Regions from separate parts of the Turicibacter sp. genome, predicted to be linked through region 3. Evidence: riboswitches for the same ligand, from Rfam matches in the RefSeq annotation. Region 3 holds a riboswitch; each other region holds the start of a gene.
What was found. Region 3 has a riboswitch for S-adenosylmethionine ahead of metK (methionine adenosyltransferase). Riboswitches for the same ligand answer to the same signal wherever they lie in the genome.
Positions count from the first base shown of each region.

Region 1: linked by a shared signal. The riboswitch ahead of J6D32_RS02320 (methionine ABC transporter ATP-binding protein) and the one ahead of metK (methionine adenosyltransferase) in region 3 are both predicted to bind S-adenosylmethionine.
Region 2: linked by a shared signal. The riboswitch ahead of J6D32_RS05850 (methionine ABC transporter ATP-binding protein) and the one ahead of metK (methionine adenosyltransferase) in region 3 are both predicted to bind S-adenosylmethionine.

Region 1 covers NZ_JAGAVR010000013.1:32,336-41,089, forward strand. The annotation lists gene J6D32_RS02295 (hypothetical protein) at 1-156, shown strand, start outside; gene J6D32_RS02300 (alanine/glycine:cation symporter family protein) at 185-1,477, opposite strand; gene J6D32_RS02305 (leucyl aminopeptidase) at 1,589-3,049, opposite strand; gene J6D32_RS02310 (MetQ/NlpA family ABC transporter substrate-binding protein) at 3,223-4,086, opposite strand; gene J6D32_RS02315 (methionine ABC transporter permease) at 4,204-4,872, opposite strand; gene J6D32_RS02320 (methionine ABC transporter ATP-binding protein) at 4,869-5,885, opposite strand; SAM riboswitch class I at 5,992-6,093, opposite strand; gene J6D32_RS02325 (manganese efflux pump MntP) at 6,349-6,975, shown strand; gene pflB (formate C-acetyltransferase) at 7,264-8,754, shown strand, end outside.
Region 2 covers NZ_JAGAVR010000035.1:68,026-76,779, forward strand. The annotation lists gene aspT (aspartate-alanine antiporter) at 1-1,025, shown strand, start outside; gene aspD (aspartate 4-decarboxylase) at 1,068-2,711, shown strand; gene J6D32_RS05830 (zinc ribbon domain-containing protein) at 2,756-3,208, opposite strand; gene J6D32_RS05835 (M20 family metallopeptidase) at 3,300-4,478, opposite strand; gene J6D32_RS05840 (MetQ/NlpA family ABC transporter substrate-binding protein) at 4,498-5,307, opposite strand; gene J6D32_RS05845 (methionine ABC transporter permease) at 5,335-6,015, opposite strand; gene J6D32_RS05850 (methionine ABC transporter ATP-binding protein) at 5,999-7,042, opposite strand; SAM riboswitch class I at 7,135-7,236, opposite strand; SAM riboswitch class I at 7,314-7,415, opposite strand; gene J6D32_RS05855 (DUF6320 domain-containing protein) at 7,483-8,145, opposite strand; gene J6D32_RS05860 (hypothetical protein) at 8,129-8,754, opposite strand, start outside.
Region 3 covers NZ_JAGAVR010000122.1:438-8,376, reverse strand. The annotation lists gene J6D32_RS13070 (glycosyltransferase-like membrane protein) at 1-1,001, shown strand, start outside; gene J6D32_RS13065 (glycosyltransferase family 2 protein) at 1,056-2,006, shown strand; gene J6D32_RS13060 (DNA recombination protein RmuC) at 2,073-3,254, shown strand; SAM riboswitch class I at 3,332-3,432, shown strand; gene metK (methionine adenosyltransferase) at 3,774-4,964, shown strand; gene J6D32_RS13050 (diacylglycerol/lipid kinase family protein) at 5,087-5,977, shown strand; partial or broken gene J6D32_RS13045 (N-acetylglucosaminidase) at 6,137-7,939, shown strand, end outside.

The sequences.
Region 1 (8,754 bases), on a different contig from region 3:
TATTACAATGTTGAAAAATTCCATGCAGAATCAATTTTAAATAAAATTCAAGAAATTGAAGATGAAATTAGAAAGACAGCAGAGGAATCGGATTTGATTTATGATAAATCAAATCCAAATTATTTAAGTCATGTCTTTCCTTCTAACGAAGAATAAAGAAAAAGCCATCATACGATGGCTTTTTTTATGGTAATTTTCGCAGGCGCTTTTTCACCTCTGATGCTAAATAGCAAAGAGCAATAATGTTAATGGTTGCAGTTAATCCAACACCGATATCAACTAGTGACCAAATAAGTCCTGCTGAAGCACAGGCAGAGATAATGATGACCACAATCACAATAATTCGTACGAGGAAGAGGACATGATTGGTTTTAAAGAGATATTTGACGTTAGATTCGCCATAAAAATATCCAGTTAAAATCGTACTAAAGGCGAAGAAGAAGATAGCAATTGCTAGAATAATTCCTCCAATTGGACCAAATAAACTTGTTAAAGCATATTGAGTCAGTTCAATCCCATTACTATAGTTATCAGCAACACTGATAGCATCTGTTACCATGATTAAAAAGGCTGTAATAGTACAAATGAATAAGGTTGTAACATAAACACCAAATGCTTGGATATAACCTTGTTCAATTGGAAACTCACTATCTGTTGTTGCAGCCGCGTGAGCACCCGATCCCATTCCCGCTTCATTTGAAAAAACCCCGCGTTTAATTCCTGTAATAATTGTAAACATTACGGTGCCCCCGATTAATGGAGAGGGTTGAAAGGCATCTTCGAGAATTGTAGTGAAGAATGTGGGAATATATGAAAGATGCGTCAGCATAACAAATATCCCAATTCCAATGTAAAATAGCGCCATAATAGGTACGATTTTTGAAGTCATTTTAGCTATGGATGCAGCCCCTCCAAATATAATGCATCCACTTAAAATGGCAAGAAAGATTCCTGTTATAAGCGGAGGGATAGATAATACATCATTAAATGAAGTCGCAATTGTATTAGCCTGAATTGCACTAAAACCAAAAGTATAAGTTAGAATAATAATAATAGCGTAAATGATAGCAAAAGATTTTTTATGTAAGCCATCTTCAATATAGTAGGCCGGTCCTCCAATATACATCTTTCCATCTTTTCGTTTATAAATTTGGGCAAGTGTACTTTCTGCAAACGAAGCGGCAGCTGTAATAAATGCGCTGACCCACATCCAAAAAACACTTCCCGGTCCTCCAATATAAATTCCGAGTGCAACCCCGGCCAAAGAACCTACCCCTACTCGTGCAGCGAGGGCCATAGTAAAGGATTGAAAAGATGAAACACCCTCACTAGTTGGTGTTTTTTTGGTTAAACATTTAATCATTTCCTTAAATCGAAATTGTGCCCCTCTATAATAAAAAGTAAAAATTAAGCTTACGATTAACAAAGTGGGAATTGCTAAGTAAGACCAAATAATGTGTTCTATTTCTTTTATCATATAAGTCCCCCATCTTTTTTTACATCCTTGTTAACTATCTTATTTATCAACTTAAGAAATTATGTATTAAAAAAACGTAGGAATTCATAAGTAATTCCTACGTTTTAATGATTAAGCTTGTAGTTCTAATAATTTAGCAATGGTACGAACCATAACCCCAGTTCCACCTTTTGGTCCTAAGTCATGAGCTGCCTTTGTATCAGCAGTTCCTGCGATGTCTAAGTGAATCCATGGTGTTTCTTCAACGAATTCTTTTAAGAAAGCAGCCGCCATAATTGCTCCTGGTTTTCCAATTGGTGCATTATTTAAGTCGGCAACATCACTGGAACGTAATGCTTTTTGATCACGTGGATGAAGTGGCATTTGCCAAACGTATTCGTTTGTTAATTCTGCTGCTTTTAAGAATTGATTATAGAAGGTTTGGTTATTTGTGAAGGCACCTGTTGTATCCGTTCCTAAAGCTGCGATAATAGCTCCCGTTAAAGTGGCTAAATCGATAATTTTACTAGCTCCTAAATGTTTAGCAAATGTAATTCCATCTGCTAAGATTAAACGACCTTCAGCATCTGTATTGGTTACCTCAACTGTTTTTCCATTCATCGTTTTAATAACATCACCTGGTTTAATTGCATTACCGCTAATCATGTTATCTGTTGAAGGGATAACTAATAGTAAGTTAACGGGTAGGTTTAAGCGGACAGCTACTTGGAATGCTCCAAATGCTGAAGCAGCTCCCCCCATATCAGATTTCATATTTTCCATTCCAGCGCGTGGTTTTAAACAATATCCCCCTGTATCAAATGTTAAACCTTTACCGACTAAAGCTGTAATGTTTTCAAAACGAGGTGTTCCTTGATATTTAGCAACAATCATTTTTGGAGGTTCAACAGAACCTTGATTTACACCAAGAATTCCTCCCATTCCTAATTGCTCCATTTCTTCTTTTTCAACAATACGAACTTCAAGGTTATGTTCGTTTGCGAACGTTGCAACAGCATTTGCTAAATTAGTTGCTGTTAATTTATTTCCTGGTTCATTTAATAATTGACGAGCACTATTTGTTGCTTCTCCGTAGATAATACCGCGCTTTAAATCTGCTTCAATTGAACATTCACTATGAATGTAGAACTTGACTGGAGTTTTTACTTTTTCTTCTGTTTTATATGTTTCCATCTTATAAGTTGCAAGTGTAATAGCTTCACCACAAATCGTTGCTAACTCATTGATTGAGGTTTGTTTGCTATCAAATGTTTCAAGTAGGATTGTTACATCATCTTTTGCTATTTTTGCAACTTGTCCGATTACTTGGCGGCACTTCTCAGTATTAAAGTCTGTTGATTTTCCTAAACCAACGATATAAACTTTTTTGCTTTCAATTTGTCCAAGTGGATAAATTGGTGTAATCTCTTTGAAAGTAGTAGGAATTAATTTTTCTTCTAAAGAAGCAGATAAACGTTTATTTAACGCCTTATCTAATTGCAAGAATAATGGATGTGTCGTATCGCTAAATACACCAACTACTAAATTTGTTTTTTCATTTTTAAAATTTACTGTTGATTTAAATTGAATCATGTTTCTCACCCTTTCATTTGTCATTATTATAACATAGTTAAAAGTTTCCAGTTTGAAAAAAGCTTATATTTTATACTTTTTCTCATTTTTAGGATAGAATTTTTTTTTACTTTCATTCTAAATCTATTATATTTATTAAAAAATGACTCTCGTTATGAGAGCCATTTGATTCACTATTCAGATACAGGGACAACTGCTCCTTCGTAAGTATCAATAATGAATTGTTGAACTTCTTCAGAGTGTAACACTTTAACTAATGTTTGAATTGCTTCATTATTTTCATTTCCGCTCTTAACTGCAACGATGTTCACATATGGTGACTGTGATCCTTCCATTACGATAGCATCATTCATTGGATTCAATCCACCATCAAGCGCGTAGTTTGTATTAATTAAAACAGCATCACCTTCTTCAGCATTATAAACTTGAACTAATAATCCTGGATCGATATCTGTTTGGAATTTTAAGTTTTTAGGATTTTCAATGATATTTTCTACAGTTGCTTTGCTAACTTCAACAGAATCATCTAATTTGATTAAGCCTTCTGTTTGTAATAATCCTAGCATACGTCCGTGATCAGCAACTGAATTACTCATGATGATTGTTGCTCCTTCTGGCAATTCATCTAATGATGTATATTTTTTAGAATAAACTCCAATAGGTTCGATATGAATTCCACCCGCATTTACAAGGTTTGTTCCATGCTCAACATTGAATTCTTCTAAATAAGGAATGTGTTGGAAGTAGTTTGCATCTAATTCTCCATTTTCCACCGTTGTATTAGGTAAAACATAGTCTTGGAATACTGTAATATCAAGCTCGATTCCTTCTTCTAATAATAATGGAGCAGCAAATTCTAATATTTCAGCATGAGGGACCGCAGATGCTCCAATAGATAACTTTGTCGTTTCTGCAGGTTTTACTTCCTCAGTTTCTGGCGCTTCTGGTGTAGAAGTTTCTGGTTTTGTGTCATTTTGGCAACCAACTAATGTTAGGGCTGCAGCAAAGCTTAATAAACCTAAAGATAATTTTTTCATATTTAATTCTCCTCCTTGGATTTTGTTTTTATCGTGTTCCCCCACGATTCCTATATAAATCTCAATTTCGTGAAAAATTAAGGATTTATCTAATAGTTACTTAACGTCAGATTTCTTTTAACGTTTATCGATTTTTTTAGTAATAAAATCTCCGAGCATTTGGATGGTAAAGACAATAATTAAAATGATGACTGTCGCTACAAATACAACATCCATGCGATTACGCTGGAATCCATCAAGATAGGCCAAATTACCAAGCCCTCCTGCTCCGATTACACCGGCCATTGCTGTGTAACCAACAAGAGAAATCGTTGTGACAGTAATACCAGATACTAATGCAGGTAAGCTTTCAGGAATTAAAACTTTCCAAATAATTGTCCATATTGAAGCTCCCATTGCGACTGAAGCTTCGATAACTCCTTTATCGATTTCGCGAAGAGCGATTTCTACTAATCGACCATAGAATGGTGCTGCTCCAATAATTAGAGCAGGAAGTGCAGCATTCGGACCTAACATACTTCCGACTAACCATTTTGTGAATGGAAGTAACAAAATAATTAAGATAACGAATGGAATTGATCGGAATATATTGACGAAAGCAGATAAAATACGATTAATCCATTTATTTTCAAGTAACTGATTAGGTCCTGTTAAGAATAAGATTAATCCGATGATAAGACCTAATAAGAAAACACAAATACAAGCAATTAGTGACATATATAGTGTTTCAGTTGTGGCATCAAACATTTTATCAAAGCGTACATTCGGTAGTAATGATGAAATCATCGTGCCATCACCTCAATTTCTACTCCTGCCTCTTTTAAATAATTAAGTGCAGAATTAATATCATTTCCTGTTAGTTGAACGTAAAGTGATCCATAACCACCATCTTGTGTTTGAACAACTTTCCCGTGAATAATATTAATATCAACATCATATTGTCGAATAACGTTTGTGATAAATGGTTTTTCAGCATTTCCTTGGAAGTATTTTAATAAAACAATTTTTCCATCAGGGAATTGTTTTGATAGGGTATCTAACGTATTAAGTGATTCGTCTTCATTGACAACTTGCTTTACAAATCGTTTAGTAACGGAGTGACTTGGGGTTCTAAAGACAGTTAAGACATCACCTTGTTCGATGATACGACCATTTTCCATAATGGCAACATGGTGACAGATTTTTTGAATGACATGCATTTCATGTGTAATTAGAACGATAGTTAAATTGTATTTTCTATTAATTGTGACTAATAAGTCTAGGATTTCGTCTGTTGTTTGTGGATCGAGGGCTGATGTAGCCTCATCACACAGTAAAACTTTTGGGTTATTTGCCAACGCTCTAGCGATTCCGACACGTTGCTTTTGACCTCCACTTAATTGGGAAGGGTAGTTATTTTCTTTCCCGCTTAATCCAACTAATTGAATTAATTCTAGTACACGAGGTTTGATTTCATTTTTCTTAACGCCAGCAATTTCAAGAGAAAAGGCGATATTTTCATAAACAGTTCGAGACCAAAGTAGGTTAAAGTGTTGAAATACCATTCCGATTTGTTGACGTGCTAAGCGAAGTTCTTTAGCAGATACCTTAGTTAGATCTTTTCCGTCAATTGTAACGGTCCCGTCGGTTGGTCGTTCGAGTAAGTTTAACATTCTGATTAATGTACTTTTTCCAGCACCACTGTAGCCGATAATTCCGAAGATTTCTCCCTTTTTAATCTCTAGATTAACAGAATCAACTGCTGTTACTTGGCCGGATGAAGTTTGGAATACTTTTTTAACTTGATCAAGGATAATCATATTCTCTCCCCTTTCCTTAGATAAGTCATTTAACATTGATACAAAAAAACCTTCCTACTTAGATAAGTAGAAAGGTGGACTACATTTGCATGTAATGTCACACTTTCTCTCATCTGTCAGATAAAAATCTGCAGGAATTGGCACCGTATCATTAATTGATGGTTGCCGGGCATCACAGGGCCTGTCCCTCCGCCGCTCTTGATAAGAGTTTGTGTATCTGTATAAAATTTTAGTTTGTTGTGACTTAATACTTATTATAAGGCGTTTAGTTTAAAAGTCAATCTATTTTTTCCATTTTTTAACTTATACAGAAATACATATATATAAGGTAAGAAATTAAAAAATATTTTTTTGTTTAGCGTTCCTAATTTTTTATACAATATTTAATAATTCTAGATTAATTTTAAAATAGGTATATTAAATGAGGTAAATAGATAAGATGTAGGAGCAAGGAAGATTAGAGATGGGGGAGATTTTATTGAATGATTACATTATTGTTATTATTACAATGTCAGTAGCGTTGGCAATGGATGCTTTTGCTGTTTCAATAACACTCGGAATGGATGGAGCTACAAGTTCAATAAGACAGCGCTTGAAGGTAGCGACAAGCTTTGGATTTTTTCAAGGATTATTATTTATTTTAGGAATTATCTCGCTGACAATCGTAAGTGGAAATATTACAACTTATAATCAATATATTGCAGGTGTTATTTTAATCATTTTGGGGTCAAGAATGATTAAAGAAACATTTGAAGAAGAACCAGATAATTGTCCGTATCCGATTTGCCAACAAAAAAAGTGTAGTCAGGTTAAGTGTTTACGAACTGGAAAAACAAATAAAATCACGTTTAGATTATTAGTGATGTTTGGTATTGCGACAAGTATCGATGCGTTAGCTGCTGGAATTACGTATGGACTAATTTATGAGCAGATTATGTTAGCTGTCATTTGCATTTCAGGTGTTGCCTTTCTTTTATCTTATATGGGAGCAACCTTTGGTAGAAAATTAGGTCATATAATTGGAAATAAAGCTAATATATTTGGTGGAATATTAATTGTTATATTAGGAATAAAATCTATATTGTCCTAATATAAAACTTCTTTAGGATGTATCTTAAAGAAGTTTTTTTAGGTGGATAAAAATGTCACAATAAAATTTCAAAATATTAGAGCATATAAGTTGATTTTTTCCATTATCGGCAATATAATAGACAATGTAAAAGATATATACGTTATAACGTTTATGGGGATAGTTAAATGTTATGATGCTATGCAAACCCTTTACAAAATGAGGCTATCTGTTATAAAATCAAAGTGCAGTAACAGGTATTCGAAATTTCAGAGAGAGGTTCAAATTGGACCACAAGGAGGAATTATCATGGAAGCTTGGCAAGGCTTTAAAGGTGAAAACTGGAAAGAAAAAATTGATGTGCGTGACTTTATCAATCAAAACATTACTGTTTATGAGGGTGACGATTCATTCTTAGCAGGACCAACAGAAGCAACAACAAAATTATGGGATCAAGTAATGGAATTATCTAAAGCTGAACGTGAGGCTGGTGGAGTTCTTGATTTAGATACTAAAATCGTATCAACTATTACTTCTCATGAACCAGGATACTTAAATAAAGAGTTAGAAACAATCGTTGGTTTCCAAACTGATAAACCATTCAAACGTTCTTTACAACCATTTGGTGGAATTCGTATGGCTGAAAAAGCTGCTGAATCTTATGGATTCCATGTAGATCCAGAAGTATCTCACATTTTCACTGAATACCGTAAAACTCATAACCAAGGTGTATTCGATGCTTATACTCCAGAAATCCGTGCTGCTCGTAAATCAGGTGTTATCACAGGATTACCAGATGCTTATGGACGTGGACGTATTATCGGGGACTACCGTCGTGTAGCTTTATACGGAATCGACCGTTTAATGGCTGAAAAATTAAATGATCATAACAATACATCTCGTATCATGGACGAAGAAACTATTCGTTTACGTGAAGAGATTTCAGAACAATACCGTGCGTTAAAAGAATTAAAAGAAATGGCTGCGAAACATGGTTTCGATATTTCTAAACCAGCTACAACAGCTAAAGAAGCTATCCAATGGTTATACTTCGGATATTTAGCAGCAATCAAAGAACAAAACGGTGCTGCAATGTCTTTAGGACGTACTTCTACATTCTTAGATATCTATATTGAACGTGACTTACAAAATGGAGTAATCACAGAAGAACAAGCACAAGAGATGATGGACCACTTCGTAATGAAATTACGTTTAGTTAAATTCTCTCGTACTCCAGACTACAATGAATTATTCTCAGGAGATCCAACTTGGGTAACTGAATCAATCGCTGGTATGTCAACTGATGGATTCCCATTAGTAACTAAAAACTCATTCCGTGTATTACATACATTAGATAACTTAGGACCAGCTCCAGAACCAAACTTAACAGTATTATGGTCAACTAAATTACCACAAGGATTCAAAGAATACTGTGCAAAAATGTCAATCAAAACTTCAGCTATCCAATATGAAAATGATGACATCATGCGTCCAATCTATGGAGATGACTATGCTATCGCATGTTGCGTATCACCAATGAAAGTTGGTAAACAATTACAATTCTTCGGTGCTCGTGCAAACTTAGCAAAAGCATTATTATATGCAATCAACGGTGGTAAAGATGAAAAATCTAAAGCACAAGTTGGACCACATTGGGCTCCAATTACTGACGAAGTATTAGATTACGATAAAGTAATGGAACGTTATGATGAAGTAATGGAATGGTTAGCAGATTTATATGTTAATACATTAAATATCATCCACTACATGCATGACAAATATAGCTATGAGCGTATCGAA
Region 2 (8,754 bases), on a different contig from region 3:
ATATCATTGATGATTGCTACATTGGACAAACTGTAAAAGCAGTTGAACACAAACTTGCCACAGAAGGTATTCGTCTATTTATGGTGAGAATGAAACGTGGGAATGATGTCTTCAGACCAAATGTGGATGAAATTATCCAAAAAAATGATCGCGTTGCATTTTCTTTTAAAGAACGAGATGTCTCTAAAATTAACCTTCTAGAGATTGGGCAAGAAATTTCAGACTATACGTTAATTAACTTTCCAACTGAAACAGTGGCTGTTTATGTTAAAGATAGTGAAATTACTGGAAAATCAATTAGTGAGGTTCGTCACAACACTTTAACACGTGGTGTTTTTATCTCTAAACTTCAAAGTACAGGAGATGAAATCCCTTATAATAACGAAACAGTTATTAAAAAGAAAGATGTGATTACACTAACAGGACCTGTTGATGATGTAGAAGCTTTAGCGTACAAAATCGGAAAACCAGCACGTGATTCAGATGAAACGGATATGATTTTCGTTGGTTTAGGGATTTTAATTGGTGGATTAATTGGGATACCGGCGCTCACGATTGGCCATGTTGGAATCAGCTTATCTACAAGTGGTGGGGCTTTGATTATGGGATTAATCTTTGGACTAATTCATTCTCGTCGTCCGACCATTGGTCGTATTCCAAAAGGAACTGCTTGGTTCTTAAGTAATGTTGGTCTTGCTGCTTTCGTTGCTGTTGTCGGTATTAATGCCGGTCCAGGGTTCGTTTCTGGTTTAAGATCATCAGGGATCAGTTTCTTCTTAGCAGGTGTGGTGGTGACACTTATTCCAACATTCGCGGGAATTTTTCTTGGAAAATATGTATTCAAATTTTCAGCTCCAATTGCTCTAGGAGCAACTGCAGGAGCTTTAACAACAACAGCGGCAATTGGGGCTATTACTGAGAAAGCTGAAAGTAATGCACCCGTACTTGGATACACCGTTCCTTACGCTGTTGGTAATATCTTATTAACTGTTTGGGGATCCTTGGTTATTATTTTCTTCTCCTAACCTTATTAATATCTTGAAACAAAATTTGAAAGGAAGTTTTGTATGACTACACGAGCTGAAGTTAAGCGTAAAAAAATCAATGATATCATTGAAAGAGTACAACACTTAAGCCCATTTGAATTAAAAGATGAGTTAATTCATATGGCTAAACAATCTGAACAAAAAGGTGTCCGTATTATGCTCAATGCAGGACGCGGAAATCCTAACTGGACAGCTGCCACTCCACGTCAAGCCTTCTTCACTCTTGGACAATTCGCCGTTGAAGAAACACAACGTACTTGGCATGAAAAAGATTTAGCTGGTATGCCTGAAAAACCAGGAATTTATGAGCGATTCACCTCTTATGTAAGAAATCATAAAGATGCTCCTGGTATTGAATTACTATCTAACATCATTGAATATGGTATTAAAGATAAAGGATTTGATCCAGATTCTTGGGTATTTGAATTAGTTGATGCTATTATCGGTGACAACTACCCAGTTCCTGATCGTATGTTAATCCATATCGAACAAGTTGTGAAAGATTATGTGATTAAAGAAATGGGTGGGAATCCCGAAACATCTACTCACCAATTATACGCTGTTGAAGGTGGTACAGCCGCAATGTGCTATATCTTCGACTCACTAATTGCCAACCGCATTTTATCTCCAGGAGATAAAATCGCCTTATTCGTTCCAATCTTTACCCCTTATGTAGAAATTGCTAACTTACCTCGTTATCATTTCGATATCGTAAAAATTTATGCTTCAGAAATTAGTGAAGAAGGCCGTCATACTTGGCAATATCCGCAAGAAGAGTTAGATAAATTAGCAGATACTAGCATCAAATTAGCTTGTGTTGTTAACCCAAGTAATCCACCGTCAGTTGCAATCAACGAAGAGTCTATGTATTACTTAAAATCAGTCGTACAACGTCAAAATCCAGATTTAATGATTGTTACCGATGACGTATATGGTACATTCTCTAACGATTTCAAATCATTAATGTGTACCCTTCCTTACAACACATTAGGAGTTTATTCGTACTCTAAATACTTCGGTGTCACTGGTTGGCGTTTAGGGGTTATCGCATTAGAAAAAGACAATGTCTTCAATCACTTAATCAACAAATTACCAGAAGATGAAAAAGATATTTTACGTGAACGTTATGGCGCCTTAACAACTGATCCAGATAATATTCCATTTATCGATCGTATCGTAGCAGATAGCCGTCAGGTTGCACTTAACCACACTGCTGGATTATCCACTCCTTGTCAGGTCCAAATGGCAATCTTCTCTATCTTTGCCTTATTAGATAAAGAAAATGTTTACAAAGAACAAACGAAAGAAATTTGCCGTCGTCGTAAACATTTACTATATGATAACTTTGATAACTTATCTTATAAAGAAGATCCATATAGTACGTCATACTACAATGAAATTGACCTTCTTGTTTGGGCAAAATTAAAATACGGTGAGGAGTTCGTTAAATACTTAAAAGAAAAACGTAACCCATTAGAATTCTTATTCGAATTAGCCGATCGATACAGTATCGTCTTATTAAACGGTAGTGGATTCGAAGGGCCATCTTGGTCAATCCGTGTTTCCTTAGCTAACTTAAAAGATGAAGAATACGCTGAAATTGGTAAAGCAGTTAACGAATTATTCTCTAAATACGCGGAAGATTGGAAAGAATTCCAATGGTAATATAGAAAAATCCCCGGTGAAAGGTATCACCGGGGATTTTTCTTTTATAAAGGTTGCCCACAACCAATACAAGATGTAGCTTGTGCTCCATTTTCCATTCCACATTTAGCACAAACAACAGCAACGACACTTCCTCTTTCTTCATTTAAGCGACTTCCACACGTTTGACAAAACGTTGAATCAATCGGCATTTCTGTCCCACAAGATTCACAACGTTTAATCCCTCTTAATTCATTAACCATTACCTCATAATGCTCAACATTCTTTAAACTTCCTTCAATTGCTAGACATAAATCTTTAAATTCCAAACTAGGTTGATTTCCATAAAGTTGATAATATAAGCGACCTAAATTCATATATATTTTATTTAATCGTTTTTCTTCGTCACTAATCTGTGTGTTTAATTTTGCGATTTCCGCAAATTCTTTTGTCTTTTTCATCGCATCTTGACTTGTTTGAGTAACCTTCTTACCAAACTGTTCGAAAAAAGTGCCCATCCTCTCACCTCATCTTCAAATTTATAATTATTAAATCACTTTATTATATTCAAGTGCTTTAGTGATATAACTATAAATTCAACTTTTGATGTTATCTCACTTTATTCAACTCAAACTCCTCTTTAATTTGTGCTAACAACTCACCATCACTTAATAATCGTAATCCTATTCGAGCTAAAATTTCTGCGCTTTGAAGCAACCCTTCATCCCCCTGTTTAGAAATCGCTGCCTGCTTAAATTCCTCAGTATGAGTCACTACCTCAGAGTCACAGATTTTTACAGATGGATGAATCGTTGGAATGACATGACTGACATTCCCAGCATCGGTTGAACCTTTTGATTCATTAGGATTGATGTCCTCTACAATCAATCCCACTTCAGTTGCAATCTTTTTAAATAATTCATTAAATAAGGGATACACAATTAAATCTTCCACAATATTTTGATACGTATTATATTTCACCTCACACCCTGTACTCAATGCCGCACCTTTCGCTATTTGAATGACCTTATTCGTGATTTCTTCACAGGTTGCAATCGTATTGGCACGAACATAAAATCTCGCTTTCGTATACTCTGGAATAATATTAGGTGCATCTCCTCCGTGTGTAATAATTCCATGAATTCTAACATCAGATGTTACATGTTGTCTTAAAGCATTCACCCCACTAAAAAATAAAATCATGGCATCTAATGCATTAATTCCTTTCTCCGGACATCCTGCTGCATGAGCGGGACGTCCAAAGAATTCAAACTCAATGGGATGATTGGCTAAAGAGCTAGTTGTTATTGCTGTTTTATTACCTGGATGAATCATCATACAAGCATCTACATCATCAAACAATCCCGCTCTAACAAACGAAGCTTTCGCACTCCCATTATTTCCACCTTCTTCAGCCGGTGTCCCAAAAACAATGACTTCTCCTCCAGTTAATTCTAATAAAGGTGCTAAACTGCAAGCAGCTAATACACTACTTACCCCAATAATATTATGACCACATCCATGCCCAAGTCCCGCTAAAGCATCATACTCAGCTAAAAAACCAATCACCGGACCAGGTTTTTTAGCAATATATCGTGACACAAATCCTGTTTCATGCCCCGCAATATTTGTCTTTACATCAAATCCTCTTTCTTTTAAAACATTCGTTAACAACTCACACGCAAAATATTCCTCGTTTGCAATTTCAGGATGTTCATGGATTTGATGACTCAGGTTGATAAAATAAGCTTCTTGTTCCTTTATAAATTGACGAATTTGATTTTCCATACGTTCTCTCTCCTATTCACTAAAATGCTGGAATCGATGCCCCTTTGTATTCTTCTTCTATAGCTTTTTTAGTTTCTTCCGTTTGATAGACTTCCACTAAACGTTTTAATGCTTCTTTATCCTGATCCTCTGTCCGAACCGCAATGATATTGTAGTAATTTACAACCGTTTCACTTTCTGTATTCTCAACATAAATCGAATCATCAAGTGGTGATAAGCCAGCTTGAACAGCGACCCCATTATTAATGACTGCGACTGCCACATCCTCAAATGAACGCGGTAATTGTTGAGCAACTAATTCAACGATTTCTAACTTTTTAGGATTGGCAATGATATCTTTCACCGTTGGCGTAATCCCCACTCCTTCTTTTAATGTAATTAAACCTGCATCTTGAAGTAATAATAGAGCTCGACCACCATTTGAAGCATCATTTGGAATTGACACTTTATCTCCCTCTTGTAATTGTGCTACATCCGTTAATTGCGATGAGTAAATTCCCATTGGGGCTAAAACGGTATATCCAATTGATGTTAGATCTAAGTTATGATTGCTTTTAAATTCTTCAAAAAATGCGATTGTTTGAAAAGCATTCGCATCAATTTCTCCATCGGCTAGTGCGGTATTTGGTAAGTTATAATCACTAAAAGTCACAAACTCAAGGATAATCCCTTCTTCTGCAAGACGACTTTGAACACTTTTCCAAATGGAATTAACTTCGCCATTAATTCCTAACTTAATAACCGAATCACTTCCCACTTCATTACCACATGCAACTAATAAAAATCCTAAACAAACTGACATTACTAACCCTAATAATTTTCTTTTCATGATCAATTCCTCCTAATATGATTTATTTTAATGACTGAGTTTCCGTTGGAGCCATTCCCCGGCACTTTGAACTAGTGACACTAACACAAGTAAAACGACAACAGTCACAAACATGATGTCTCCTTTAAAATATTGATAACCATAACGGATGGCAAAATCTCCAAGACCACCTCCACCAACACTTCCAGCAATAGCTGAAAATCCAATCAAACTTACGATCGTAATCGTGAGTGCATATATGATATTTGGTAATCCTTCTTTTAACAAGACACGATAGATAATTTCAAATGGACTCGATCCCATCGCTTTTGCTGCTTCAATTACCCCATCATCAACATTTAACAGTGCCGACTCAACTTGTCTCGCTACAAACGGTGTCGTCCCCACAATTAACGGAACTAAAGCCCCTTTTAACCCAATCGTTGTGCCAACAATCCACTTCGTAAATGGCATAATAAACGCAAGCAAGATAATGAAAGGAATGGATCTCAAAACATTCATTAATTTTCCGATGATATAATAGACCCATTTATTTTCAACCAAATGATTTTGCCTTGTCACCACTAAAACAACCCCAATTGGCAATCCAATCATCGTTGCAAAAATCCCCGATATACTAACCATTAATAACGTTTCGTTAAGTGCTTTTAATAAATCAGGAAAATACTCGACCACATTTGGACAAATTTGATTAAAGAACTCGACCATCACTTAACACCTCCACTTTAATCTGATTATCATTTAAATACTGTAGTGCCTGACTCATCAATTTCTCATCGCCATGTAAACTGACAATTAGATGCCCAATGGGCGTTTTTTGTATCATCTCCACACTTCCAAATAAAATACTCGCCTCAATATCAAACAACTTTGAAATATTAGAAATAAAGGCTTTACCTGTCTGTTGTCCAACAAATGAAATCTTCACAAGTTTTTCAAGTTTTGTTAATTCTTCAAACGAACCTCTCGACTCTAATAACTCAAAAATCCGTTCATCCTGAAATACATTGGCCACAAAATCCTTTGTAATAGTTGCTTTAGGATTTGAAAAAACATCAACTATAGGTCCTACTTCAACAATTTCACCTTCTTCCATCACCGCCACTTGATGACAAATATCTTTAACAACCTCCATTTGATGCGTAATCAATACCATCGTAATTCCTAACCGTTCATTAATTTCTTTTAACAACCTAAGAATCGATTTAGTCGTTTGAGGATCAAGAGCTGATGTCGCCTCATCACAAAGCAACACTTCTGGATCATTTGCCAATGCCCGAGCAATTGCCACACGTTGTTTTTGACCCCCACTCAACTGATTAGGGTAGACATTAGCCTTTTCCTCTAATCCAACAAGCTTTAATAAACGATCAACCTTCTCCTTTATTTCATCACGATTCAATCCTTGACCTTTTAGCGGATAAGCAATATTTTCATAAACATTACGTGATTTCATGAGATTAAAATGTTGAAAAATCATTCCGATTTTTCGTCTAGCCTCTCTTAATTGCTTCGCATTCAATTGCCCCAGAACCAAATTATTAATCAACACTTCTCCCTCTGTTGGAATTTCTAAATAATTCAAGCATCGGATTAACGTACTTTTTCCTGCTCCACTATACCCAATGATTCCAAAGATTTCACCTCTATTCACCCTTAAATTTATATTTTGTAAAGCTTTAACCACTTGCCCTTGACTTTCAAAGTTCTTACTTACCTGTCTTAACTCAATCATCTTCTATCTCCCTCCTTGTCAGTTGAAATAAAAAAACGGACCCCTTATCAAAAGCTGGGGTCCGTCTCATTAGAGTCCTCTAATAAACAATCCCCTCATCTCCCAGAATCAATCTGTCGGATTTAGCACCGTGTACAACTGTACCGGTTGCTGAAGCTTCATAGGGCCTGTCCCTCCACTTCTCTTGATAAGGTTTTATATTTAATTAATAAAAAAACTAAGTCATCCTTCAAAAATTTGAAGAACGCTTAGTCTAACTTACAACTCGCGCTCCTCATCTGCCAGAATTAATCTGTCGGATTTAGCACCGTGTACGACTGTACCGGTTGCTGAAGCTTCATAGGGCCTGTCCCTCCACTTCTCTTGATAAGGAATCCATTTTTATTTCTTTTTTAACTTACGGATACTATACCATCCATTTTATGGAATGTAAAGTCTTTTTAATAATGAAATTTCTTTTTTATTTCATGAATCAGTTTACGATCAGCAAACATAAACATCCCAACACATGTTATTAAGGCGTAATATCCTGCAACCACTGCAACCGCTGGAAAACTAATTAACTCAAAATAAACGAGCATTAATAAAAACAATCCAATACCCCCAAGCAGTAACTGATAACTTGCAAAATCTGTAAAACGCTTTGGTCTTAAAATAATTAACAATGTAAAGACAGATGTTCCTGCCATCAGTGCTAATGGAAACACAAAATTCAATGACCACCCTTGATAGCCAAGTAAATAATCTAAAATAACGGCAAATACAGTTCCACCAAAGACATGCGTCAAAATATTTGGTCCAATATTTTTTTTCACTCTTAAGCCAATAATAACACTCACTGACAAATATAAAGTAGAACACACAATAATAAAGACCCAATTCCAATTAAAATCATGAAAAATTCCGATGATAAAAGAATACGAAATAATCACCATGGCCATAAATACAATCAGTTTACGAATCGGCACGCGACGTTTCTTTGCAAATCGGGATGGATAATCTCGAACCACTTCAATTTCAACTAAGTCCAATATTTCCCCACATAAAGGACATCTTTTCAATTCATTTTCTACATTCATTTGACATTTAGAACAATATCTCATTATTTATTTCCTCGTTACATGAAATTGTAATTTCAACTTTCTGATCTTTTAAAAATCTAAAGAAGAATCGTTGAATATCAGTTTCTTCTAATGATGATGTAAAACTAACGACTAACGTCTCCTTAAATGAACAAACCCCACAACGAATTCGTTGATGTGGTGTCACCGGAAGCATGACGCGTACTTGATCGACATACTGTGAAATTTCATCTAAAAAGACAATACGCCCAAGATTCGATAACGTGGTTGTCACCCCTTGATCGGCCTTTAAATAAATTTGTCTCATCACCGTATTTTTGATAAACAGTGGAGCAAAACGGATGGCTAAATTTTCTTGAGCACTCACATTATCTTTAATTTTATGCGTCACAACTTGTTGATCTTGCCCCTCAATTAATTGAATGGATACCTGCTTTAAAATATCTTCAAAACTCATCTCCTCTAAAACATTAACCGATACCGTCACATTAGAAAAGAAATTACGCACAGTATTTGACTCAAAACGGGCTCTTAAATCAAATGGAATTGTCACCGTAATTGGTCGCTTATTCTTTGTGAATTTCTCATTTTCCATATAAATCGAATAAATTAATAAAGAAGATAAAAAAC
Region 3 (7,939 bases):
TGGTGAATTTAAGTATTGTATTTTTAGCGGTATGGATTATGTATTTGTTTATTAAAGAAATGTATGGCTTACAACGAGCTACTTTATTTAGCATTTTATCTATTTTAATTACACCATTTTATACATATACTACTATTGTGTACACCGATACCTTAGGCATGATTTTACCTATTTTATCACTTTATTTGTATGCAAAGATTTATCGTTCTCCTAAAAAAGAAATAGGATTGTTAGTAACTTTAGGATTAGTACTAGGTCTTGGAGGCCTTTTGAAGACGCATGCTTTAGTTGTTTTGGTGGCTATTTTAATTCATTATTTCTTAACGAGAAAAGACGGATTCATTAGATTAAGTGCACCGCTCATTTTAATGGTATTAGTGACGATGATGAGTTATAAACTCGCCATAAAACCGTTGATTCCTGTTGCATCGAGTGAAGTAGGATTTCCAAAGACACATTGGGTGATGATGGGACTTAAAGGATTAGGTGGATATGATGATGAGGATACGAATATGACGCGATTTTTAAAAGATAGTGGTTGGTCAAATGATGAGATTCAAGCACAACACATTCGTCTAATGAAGGAACGATTAGAAGCTTTTGGAGTGGGTGGATTTATCAACCATTTGAATTCTAAGTTGAATTTTACGTGGTCAGATGGAACATATTTTGCTCCAGAGAAATTAAAGCGTGAGCCAATTGTTACAAATAATTATCAAGATTATATTTTTGGGGATAAAAACCTACCATACTTATATTTAAGTCAAATGGTTCATGTTGTAATTTTATTTTTAATGTGGTTAAGTAGTATCCGTATTTTAAAAGATAAACTATGTTTTGAAAGTGTTATGACGATATCGGTATTTGGAGTGATGTTATTTCTATTAATTTGGGAAACTCGCTCTAGGTATCTAATGATTTATTTACCGGTCTTTGTTGTATTAGCCAGTTATGGATTTGGTGAGTTTACACAGATGATTCAAAAAATAAAGCGTCAATAAATTTGTAAATTTATGATATAATTAAGTATCAAATTATTTTAGGTGGTGGACTTAATGGGGAAGCTGATTTCCATTATTGTACCGTGTTACAATGAACAAGAAACAGTTGAACGTTTTTATGAAGAAATTATAAAAGTAACGAATGAAATTAATGGATATGAATTTGAATTTGTTTATGTGAATGATGGTTCAAAAGATCAGACAGTCCCATTAATTAAAGCGTTGCGTGAAAAAGATGAGCGTGTTTGCTTAATTGATTTTTCTCGTAACTTTGGAAAAGAAGCAGCGATGCTTGCAGGAATGGAATATGCTCGTGGAGAAGCCGTCGTTATTATGGATGTTGATTTACAGGATCCACCGGAGCTTTTACCTAAAATGGTTAAGCTTTACGAAGATGGATATGAAAATATTTATACACGACGTCGTAATCGTGATGGAGAGCCACCTATTCGTAGTTTCTTTGCCAATATGTTTTATAAAGTGATTAATCGCATGAGTGACGTTGAAATCATTGACGGAGCTCGTGATTATCGTTTGTTAAGTCGTCGTGCAGTTGATGATTTAATTAGTTTAAAAGAGTCAAATCGTTTCTCAAAAGGATTATTCCAATGGGTTGGATATCAATCGATTTGTCTAGAGTTTGATCACGTTGAACGTGTTGCGGGTGAGACAAAGTGGAGTTTCATGAAACTTGTTAACTATGCAATTGAAGGAATCACAGCATTTTCAAATGCGCCTCTTCGTTTTGCAACTTATACAGGAGTTTTAGTGGCGTTTGTGGCATTTGCATATTTACTATACATTTTCTTTAATACAGCGATCAATGGAAACCCAACGGCAGGTTGGTCATCAATGGTTTGTATCATGTTATTCTTAGGAGGAGTACAGTTAATCTTCTTAGGAGTCATTGGAGAGTATATTGGTCGCATTTATAATGAGGTTAAGGGACGTCCTAATTATATTGTGAAAGATTATTTTGGTGAGAAAAAAGAACTTGAAGATTAATTCTTCAAGTTCTTTTCTTTTATATGGTAAAATAATGTTAATAAATGGGTGAAGTGAGGGATATTAGTGACGGTAGTTTATATTTTATTAATTGTGGTTATTTTTTTATTACTGTTAATTTTAATCAGACAAAATTTATATACAAGAAGTCGTCAAAATCCACAGTTAGATTTGCAGGTGAAACAATTGCTTGAGGAGCAACAACGAATGGAGAAGCGACTTCAGGATGCTAATTTTCAGTTAAGTGGGAGTTTTAATCAGGCGAATGAGCGAGTGCTTGAGCGTTATGGACAGTTTGAGCGGGTGATGCGAGATCAATTGAATCAGCATACGTCTTTGGTGAATCAACAATTACAGAGTGATTTTTCGAAGTTAAATGAACGGATTGAGTTTAATTTGCTGCGTATTAATGATAAGGTAAATGAGAGGCTAGATCAGTCATTTAATAAGACGAATGAGACATTTCAAAATATTTTGGTTCGTTTAGCAAAGATTGATGAAGCACAGAAAAAGATTGAAAGTTTATCAACGGACATTGTATCACTACAAAATCTGTTATCAGATAAAAAAAGTCGAGGAACGTTTGGTGAGGTGCAACTTTATCAAATTATGGCAGCTGTTTTCGGTGAAAAGAATGATCGTATTTATGAAACTCAGTATAAGTTATCAAATGGAACTATTGTAGATGCCATGCTTCATGCTCCACTTCCAATGGGGGATTTACCGATTGACTCGAAGTTTCCGCTTGAAAATTATCAACGTATGATGGATCGAACTTTAGGGGAGGTAGAGCGTCAACTAGCAGAGAAACAGTTCAAACAAGATGTTAAGAAACATATTGATGATATTTTCAATAAATATGTGACACCACAGGAAACTTCAGATCAGGCTGTGATGTTTTTACCAGCAGAGGCAATTTTTGCTGAGATTAATGCCTATCACCCAGATTTAGTAGCTTATTCGCAACGTAAAAGAGTATGGCTTGTGTCACCTACAACTTTTATGTCAACACTGACAACGATTCAAGTGATTTTAAATAATTTAGAACGGGATCAACATGCTTTAATTATTCAACAGGAGTTGAATAAATTAGGGGATGAATTCAAGCGTTATAAAGAGCGATGGGATAAGTTGAGTAAGCATATTGATAGTGTGTCGAAAGATGTTAAAGAAATCCATATTACAACTGAGAAAATTGGGACTCGCTTCGATGCTATTTCAAATGTTGAACTTGATTTTACAGAATAAGTCGCTAATATTTGACAAATAAATAAAAAGGCTTTATAATAGATAAGAATTAAATTTAATAAAATTACAATAATATACTCTTATTAAGAGCGATGGAGGCATAGGGGCCTATGAAGTCGCGGCAACCTCTGAAATTGAAAGGTGCCGACCCAAGCGAGTTTAACTCGAGCAATAAGAGGGTTTGAATCTACCTATTCAAGTCCGCTTATAGCGGGCTTTTTTTGTTAGCTCATCTTTCCGGCTTTGTCGGAATAGATGAACTATACATCTGTGTTTTTTGCAGATGTTATCCATTAGTGCTATTAGTGTGTATTCACTGTATTTGTGAATACACATGAAATCTATAATTAGACAAACTTTACATCGCGAAGGCGATGTAACAACCATTGTTAGAATATAATTTAGTGGAAAATAGGATTAGATTCAAGTTAATTGCAAAAATTAACGGCCCTAAGCATGATTTTATATCTAAAGCTTAATAATATAGAGTATTAATGTGAATTGAAGGAGGACATTATAGTGTCAGAACGTCGTTTATTTACATCAGAATCAGTAACAGAAGGTCATCCAGATAAAATTGCTGATCAGATTTCAGATTCAATTTTAGATGCGATCTTAGCCAAAGATCCAATGGCACGTGTTGCTTGTGAAACATCGGTAACAACTGGATTAGTGTTAGTGTTTGGGGAAATTACAACGTCTTCGTATGTTGATATTCAAAAAACAGTCCGTGAAACAATTCGTCAAATTGGTTATGATCGTGCAAAATATGGATTTGACGCAGATACATGTGCTGTGTTAACTGCAATTGACGAACAATCGGCTGATATTGCGATGGGTGTTGACCAAGCGTTAGAAGCTCGTACTGGTTCAATGAGTGATGAAGAAATCGAAGCAATTGGAGCAGGAGACCAAGGTTTAATGTTCGGGTTTGCTACAAATGAAACAGAAGAATTTATGCCATTACCAATCTCGTTAGCTCATAAATTAGCACGTCGTTTAACTGAAGTTCGTAAAAATGGAACATTAGACTATTTACGTCCAGATGGAAAAACTCAAGTAACAGTTGAATATGATGAAGCTTTAAAACCAGTAGCTATTGATACTGTATTATTATCGACTCAACATTCACCAGAAGTAACTCATGAGCAAATCGAAGCAGATATCAAAAAATATGTATTTGATGAAGTATTACCACAAGAATTAGTAACTGAAAATACTCGTTATTTAGTTAATCCAACAGGACGTTTTGTAATCGGTGGACCTCATGGAGATGCAGGATTAACAGGACGTAAAATTATTGTTGATACTTACGGAGGATATGCCCGTCATGGTGGTGGAGCATTCTCAGGTAAAGATGCAACAAAAGTAGACCGCTCTGCTGCATATGCTGCACGTTATGTGGCGAAGAACTTAGTTGCTGCAGGGTATGCAGATAAAATTGAGATTCAATTATCATATGCAATTGGAGTTGCACAGCCTACTTCAATTATGGTTGATACATTCGGTACAGGGAAAACTACGAATGCCAAAATCGTCGAAGTAATTCGTCAAAACTTTGATTTACGCCCAGCGGGAATCATTCAAATGTTAGATTTAAGACGCCCAATCTATAAACAAACAGCTGCATATGGACATTTCGGACGTACTGATGTCGATTTACCATGGGAACGCTTAGATAAAGTAGAAGCGTTAAAAGCTTCACTTTAATATTAAATAGATGTATAATAATAGCCTGATTTTTTTACAAAAAATCAGGTTTTTATTATGTGAGAGAGTGCTATAATATACTATGCTATAAAACTTTAAATTTTTGAAAGGAAGTGCCTAGTGTGCTAAAAAAACTGTTACTTATAATCAATCCGACGTCAGGTCGTGGGATGATCAAGGATTACCTTTTATCGATTGTCACTCAGTTTAGTTTAGCTGGATATGAAGTGACAGTTTATCCAACGAAAGCTAAGCATGATGCTGTGAGTAAAATGAAAGTCGCTCGAAGTTATGATTTGGTTATCGCAAGTGGTGGGGATGGAACGTTGAACGAAGTAATCACTGGCTTAATTGAAGCAAATGGGAATACTCCGATTGGTTATATTCCAACAGGGACAACTAATGATTTTGCATCAACACTTGGTATTCCTAAAAATGTTCCAAAAGCACTTGAACTCTGTTTAAATGGGAAACCAATGCCCATTGATATCGGGATGTTTAATGAGCGTTATTTTATGTATGTTGCTGCATTTGGGGCTTTTACAGACGTAGCTTATGAAACGCCACAACCGCGCAAAAATATGCTCGGGGGACTTGCTTATTTAATTGAAGGATTAATGAAGCTTCCAACGATTCAATCCTATCAGTGTAAAATTTATCATCGTGATGGGTTTATTGAGGGAGATTATATTTTTGGAATGATTTCAAATTCGGATTCGGTAGCAGGGATTAAAAATGCATTTGGAAATCAAGCGGATTTAAATGATGGACTATTTGAAGTAACATTAATTCGAGCTCCTAAAAATTTGATTGATATTCATCGTATTTTAACCGACTTTTTAAATCGAACATACGATCCTGAATACGTGTTAACATTTAAAACAGATCGAATTACAGTTGAGAGTGAACAGGATGTGAAATGGACGCTTGATGGTGAAGATGGTGGAAGTATGAAACATGCTACCATTAAAAGTCTTCAACGACGTGTTCAGATTTTAAGTAAAGGTGAATAAAAAAAGAATTCAAGTATACTTGAATTCTTTTTTTATTACTAAATTTCTTATTATATACAAAAGAGTGTCAAAATATTCTTTTTATCTATGTTTTAATGACAAAAATGTATAAATTATTTATAATTAAAGGAGCTATGTATTGGAGAAGGAGTTGTGAAAATGAATCGAAAGCGGGGCAAGAAGGAAGTCTTAAAGGGAACATTAGCAATCGGATTATTAATAAATCAGTTTAGTAGCTTTGGGGCGATTGTTAATGCTACGGTATATGAGTCAGAAGTAGAAAATAATTCAGATATTGTTCAAGAATCAATTGATTCAAGTCAAGACGATCTACCAGATTTAGATGGAAACTTATCTAATGAAAGTACTGAAAATGAAGAGATTCAGAATCCGGGGGACGGTTTACCTGAAGAAATTCCAAATGACGAAGAATTCGGAGAAACTGAAGATGTAGAATTAGAGATTCCTAAAGTAGAAGAAGATTTAGATAGCGCTGATGGATCAGAAGAAAGCAAGAGTCCAGAAGAGCAAATTGAGGAAGAATTACTTGAAGAAACTGCTTCAATTAATTTAGAAGATGATGGTTTATTCTCCATTGAAAGTCGAAGTTCTGGAAGTGGATTAGTTCAGCTATGGCAAGTTGTTCCTGATGGACAGCAATCAAAAGAAGGTAAGACTACTTCAGAAATTATGAAGGCATTACAATGTAAGCCCAATCATAATTTATATCCATCTGGTGGACAATCTGAACATAATACATATGTAAACTCTTGTTATGTAGATGATGCGTTATATTTAGGAGAAGATACGAATTATTATTATATTTATTTATCTGGATATGAAGGGAAGGTTCCTAAATCTGAATCTCATTGGTTTAAATTAGATTTAAATAATGATGGGACAAAGGTAAAGTATGAAATTCAGACAGTTGCTTATTATATTCCAGGCGGAACAACAATGTATAGTTTACAAGAAAAAACTGAACCATTAGATGTTCCAGAGTTGAATTATTATGATCAATACTTAGATAAATATAATGATATAAATGAACGAGGAATTACTACTTTTAGTACGTCAACAGTTCAATCACCATCTTATTATGCCAATGAAAATGGAACGTTAGTTCATTATCTAACGAGTAATGTAACAAAGGCTAATAGTTATTCAAAAGTGATTGTTGGAAAAGCACCATCTTGGATGAGTTCTAATGTTAAATATTATAGTTATGATGGAATTTATTTTTATACAAACTGGCGTAACATTAAGGTTAATGGTCAAGGTGCTGTAAATCAATCAAATCCATTTTATAATTATTATCAATATCTACCAGTTAGGTCGAAATCAAATTATTCAGCTAATATTTTTGATAATTATACAAATTCGAATGGTGGAGCAGGTGGAAAGTTAGTCAATACAGGCCAATACTTCTATGCTGTTCAAGATAAGTATGGGATTAATGGTGCCTTACAGTACGCTATGGGAATTCATGAAAGTGGATGGGGAAAAAGTAGTTTAAGTATTGATAAGAATAACTTATTTGGGATGAATGCGACAGATAATAATCCTTACGGCAATGGAACGAGCTTCCCATCTGTTGAAGCAGGAATCAATTATCATGCTGACCGTTACCTATCATGGGGATATACAGATCCGGTTGATGATTGGAGATATATGGGATCTCATGTCGGAAATAAAGGAAGTGGAATGAATGTTAGGTATGCATCCGATCCATTCTGGGGAGAAAAAATTGCTGGTTGGTATTATCGCTTTGATAGTGCCAGTGGATTAAAGGATTATGATTATTATACAATCGGAATTAAACAATCTAACGCGGTTGTAGATGTTAAGAGTCAAGCTAATTCAAGTTCATCTACTTTATATCAAACTAAAAATAAAAAAAGTAATATAAAAATAGGGCATTATCCTGTCTTAATAACAGGAAATTTAAATGGATTTTATCAA